Regions from separate parts of the Brachybacterium sp. P6-10-X1 genome, predicted to be linked through region 2. Evidence: predicted binding sites of a transcription regulator. Region 2 holds the regulator's gene; the other holds the start of a gene.
The links. Region 2 encodes HspR, which represses chaperone genes until heat shock. Its sites were predicted from a motif close to AAGTTGAGTCNNNNNGACTCAACTT; they were not measured.

Region 1: a site for HspR is predicted at 1,065-1,089, ahead of BH708_RS14595 (Hsp20/alpha crystallin family protein). Genes of this name have one in related genera too.

Annotation. Positions count from the first base shown of each region.
Region 1 covers NZ_CP017297.1:3,247,921-3,250,117, forward strand. Annotated here, with positions in the region: gene BH708_RS14590 (pyroglutamyl-peptidase I) at 392-1,021, opposite strand; gene BH708_RS14595 (Hsp20/alpha crystallin family protein) at 1,173-1,673, shown strand; gene BH708_RS14600 (GNAT family N-acetyltransferase) at 1,811-2,197, shown strand, end outside.
Region 2 covers NZ_CP017297.1:107,963-110,159, forward strand. Annotated here, with positions in the region: gene BH708_RS00500 (DnaJ C-terminal domain-containing protein) at 13-1,062, shown strand; gene BH708_RS00505 (heat shock protein transcriptional repressor HspR) at 1,187-1,624, shown strand; gene BH708_RS00510 (glycosyltransferase) at 1,542-2,197, opposite strand, start outside.

The DNA of each region.
Region 1 (2,197 bases), 1.2 Mb from region 2:
CTCCTGGCCAGCGCGTCCTCTCTGGCCGGCCCGTTCCGGAGGACGCGGGTCGGGCAGGCCCCAGGCGTCACGAAACTTTCATGACCTGGGGTGACGGCGAGGTCTTCGCGGCGCAGCAGTGTGGGGGAGCCGAGGTGACTGATCGGTCAGCAGACACCCCGGACCCCTGACATCCGACACGCCGTCCACATCGCCCGTACCTGCGAAACTACAAGTCTGTCATTCGTCCCCGTCTGTGGACAACATTGTGGATAACGTCTGGATCCAGGCGTCGAGACGGTGTTGACAGACCGTCACGGTGGATAGTGAGAGCCGATGTGCACAGTGTTCGTGCACCCCCGTGGACGTCTGCGCGGGAGTCTGCTACGGGTGCTGCGGCTCGGAGCCGGAGTCAGTGCTCGGTGCCACCGGCCCGCTCGAGATCGGTCGGCGTGTCCAGGGCGACCCTCACCAAGAGGGCCAGGGCCCGTGAGGCGGTGACGGCATCGATCACCTCGGCCGCGGGCACGTGGACGAAGCCTCCGCGGATGCCGGTCAGGCTCGTGTCGGCCGCGAGCAGGTGCTGGAGACGGTAGAAGACGTCGTTGCACACGTAGGTGCCCGCCGTCTGCGAGACGGAGCCGGGGACGCCCTCTTCCGACAGGGCCGCGACCATCGCCTTGATCGGCAGGACGGTGAAGTGTCCGACCGGGCCGCCGGGCACCACGGGTTCGTCGACGGGAGAGGCGCCGGCATTGTCGGGGATCCGGGCATCGCGCACGTTGATCGCCACCCGCTCGGGGGTGATGCCGCGGCGTCCGGCGGCGAGTCCCACGGCGACGACGAGCCGCGGATGATGCTCCCGCACGGCGCCCGCGAGCAGGTCCCCGGCGCGGCCGAACTCGACCGGCAGCTCGACCGCGGCCACCACGAGCCCGTGCTCGCGCAGCTGCGGCGCCGCGCCGCGCACGGCCTCCCAGGACTCGTTCGTGGCGGCCCCCGCGAAGGGCTCGAACCCGGTCAGCAGCACGTCGATCGCCATGGACTCCACTGTAGGGGCGGCGCACCCCAGCCGTGACGCACAAGACATGAGTCTTTGACGCTCAACTTTGGAATACGGTGGTGACTCAGGGAGTTGGACCCGGTGTCAGCGCCTCGACGGCGCCACCCCAGAGCACACCAGGAGGACACCCATGGCTCGCACCCTCAGCCCCTTCCACGAGGTCGACCGACTCTTCTCGGACCTCGCCCGCACCCCGGCCTCGGTCGGCATGCCGATGGACCTCTACCGTGACGGCGACGCCTTCACGGCGGAGATCGACCTGCCGGGCGTCGACCCGTCCAGCATCGATGTCGACGTCGAGGACCGCACCCTGACCATCCGCGCCGAGCGCCCGGTCCCCGCCGCCGACGGAGAGGGAGCACGCGCCTGGCTCGCCCGGGAGCGCCCGTCGGGCACCTTCGCCCGTCAACTCACCCTGGGCAGCCGCGTCGCCCTCGACAAGATCGACGCGAGCTACACTGATGGCGTTCTGCGGCTGAGCATCCCGATGGCCGAGGAGGCCAAGCCCCGCAAGATTGCCGTCTCCCATGCCGAGCGCTCGGCATCGGCCGGGGAGCAGCAGGAGACGCGAGAGGCGTCCGCGGCACCCGAGGATGCCGGATCGCGCGTCCCGGTCGCTGCCGGGGCCTGACCCCGCGCCCCGCAATCGCGGAGCGCACCATCGACCGGAGGGGTCGGCCGCTGCGGCGGCCGGCCCCTCCGTCCATCTCCTGCCGCGGCCGACGAAAACCGCGTGCCCGCGGCGAGCCCGCTCTCTACCCTGGGGCGATGACCGCCTTCGCCCCGTTCTCCACCGTGCACCCGCCCTTCGGCCTCGTCATCACGGCCGGGGACCTCACCCTGCGTCCGCTCGCCGACGCGGACCTGCCGGAGTACGCCGCGCTGATCCGTCGGCCGATCTTCGCCGACCCCGACTCCCCGCACGTGTTCGGCTGGTACCGCCATGACCCCGACACCCGGGTGCGGGAGGCGCTGCGCTTCCAGTGGCGGCTGCGCGCCGAGCTGACCGCCGAGCAGTGGACGATGCCGCTGGGGATCTGGGCCGACGGGCGCCTCATCGGGTGCCAGGACATCGCCGCGCACCGCTTCGCCGAACGCCGCACCGTCACCTCGGGCTCCTGGCTCACGCGCGACGCGCACGGGAAGGGCTGGGGC
Region 2 (2,197 bases):
AAGGAGACGCACATGTCCTCCCAGGACTGGCTCGACAAGGACTTCTACGCGGTCCTCGGCGTCTCGAAGGACGCGAGCGCGCAGGAGATCAAGAAGGCCTATCGCACCCAGGCCCGGAAGTACCACCCCGATCACCACCCCGGTGACGCCAAGGCCGAGGAGCGGTTCAAGGAGATCGGCGAGGCGTACTCGGTGCTCAACGACTCCGAGCAGCGCGAGCAGTACGACGCGATCCGCGCCATGGGCTCCGGCGGCGCTCGATTCTCCGCGGGCCAGGGCGGACCCGGCGGCGCCGGCTTCGAGGACGTCTTCTCCTCCATGTTCGGCGGCGGCCAGGGCGGCGGGTTCCCGGGCGCCGGCCGCCCCGGCCCCGGCGGCGCGCGCACCGCCGGCGGCGCCGGGAACCCGGACCTCGACGACATCCTGCGCATGTTCGGCCAGGGCAGCGGGTCGGCCGGCTTCAGCGGCGGGGGAGGCTTCCCCGGCGGCGCCGCCGGCTCCGGGGGCGCCCCCGCGAAGGGCTCCGATCTCTCCGCCCGCACCCGGATCAGCTTCCGGGACGCGGCGCTGGGCACCGAGATCCGCCTCAGCGTCGACGGACGCTCGCTGACCGCCCGCATCCCCGCCGGCGTGCACGACGGGCAGAAGATCCGCCTGCGCGGAAAGGGTCGTCCCGGCCCCGGCGGTGCCAAGGCCGGCGACCTGCTGCTGACGCTGGACGTCGACGAGCACCCCGTCTTCAGCAGCGAGGGCGCGAACCTGCACCTGACCCTTCCGGTCTCCTTCGACGAGGCCGTGCTCGGCGCCACGGTGCCCGTGCCCCTGCTCGACGGCGGCTCCGTGACCCTGAAGATCCCGGCCGGCACGCCCTCGGGCCGCACCCTGCGGGTGCGCGGCAAGGGCATCGCGACGAAGAAGACCACCGGCGATCTCCTGGCCACCGTGCAGGTCGCGGTCCCCACGCATGTCGAAGGGGCCGCCAAGAAGGCGGTCGAGGACCTGCGCGAGGCCCTGGCCGACGAGGATCCGCGCGCCGGGCTCGCCGAGGCCGCCGCGCGCTGAGCGTCCCGGCGCGTGGCCCCGCGCGTCGCGGAGCCGCGGCACCCGCCGTGGCACCGTGGGGGCCACGGCTCCGGAACCGGCCGCACGACGTGGAGGACCACGCGAAGGAAGGAGAATCACCGACATGGCAGCTCAGCACCGCATCGACGAGCGGGCCCCCGTGTTCGTGATCTCCGTGGCGGCCGAGCTCTCCGGGATGCATCCCCAGACCCTGCGTCAGTACGACCGCATCGGGCTGGTCTCCCCGCAGCGCACCCTGGGCCGCGGGCGGCGCTACAGCGCCCGCGACGTGGCGAAGCTCCGCGAGGTCCAGCGCCTCTCCCAGGACCAGGGCATCAACCTCGCCGGCATCAAGCGGATCCTCGAGCTGCAGGACGAGGTCACCGACCTCGTCGAGCAGCTCGAGAGCGTCCAGGAGTCGCTCGACTCCCTGACCCCCGCGCAGCGGCGCGTGTTCGCCGCGGACCGGGACGGGGAGATCAGCGCGCTGCGCCGCGGTCAGCGTCCCCAGCGGCGCGAGTCGGGAGCGCTCGTACTGTGGCGACCTCAGCGTCGGCGGTGACCGGTCGCGTCAGCCGGTGCGGGCGCACGCCCGTGATGTCGTAGATCTGCTGGAGGTCGCGGGCGACCTGGTGCAGGTCCACGTCCTCGGCCGCGCGTCGGCCCGCGCGGGTGAGATCGGACAGTTCCCCGGCCAGCAGCCCGGACAGCCGCTCCGCGACGTCCCCGGCGAATCCCGGGCCGTCCCCGGCGACCTGATGCGTGAGCACGCCGTCGGGCATCCGGTCCCGGTACAGCGGGATCGCCCGCACCAGCACGGGCACCTCGCAGGCCAGCGCCTCCCACAGCACGATCCCCTCGGTCTCCTCCTTGGTCAGGAAGCAGAAGGCGTCGGCGCCGCAGTAGGACTCGCGCAGCGTTTCCGCGCTCACGTATCCGGGGAACCGGGCATTGGCGGGGGCGGTGGCCAGGGCGCGGCGGACGTCCGCCGTCAACAGGCGCTCATCGGTGCTCCCGTACCAGACGAAGGTCACCTCGGGCAGGCGCCGGGCGACCTCCACCCAGTCCAGGATCCCCTTGCGCACCAGCTGCATGCCCACGCTGATCACGACCGTCGCGTCCTGGGGCAGGTCGA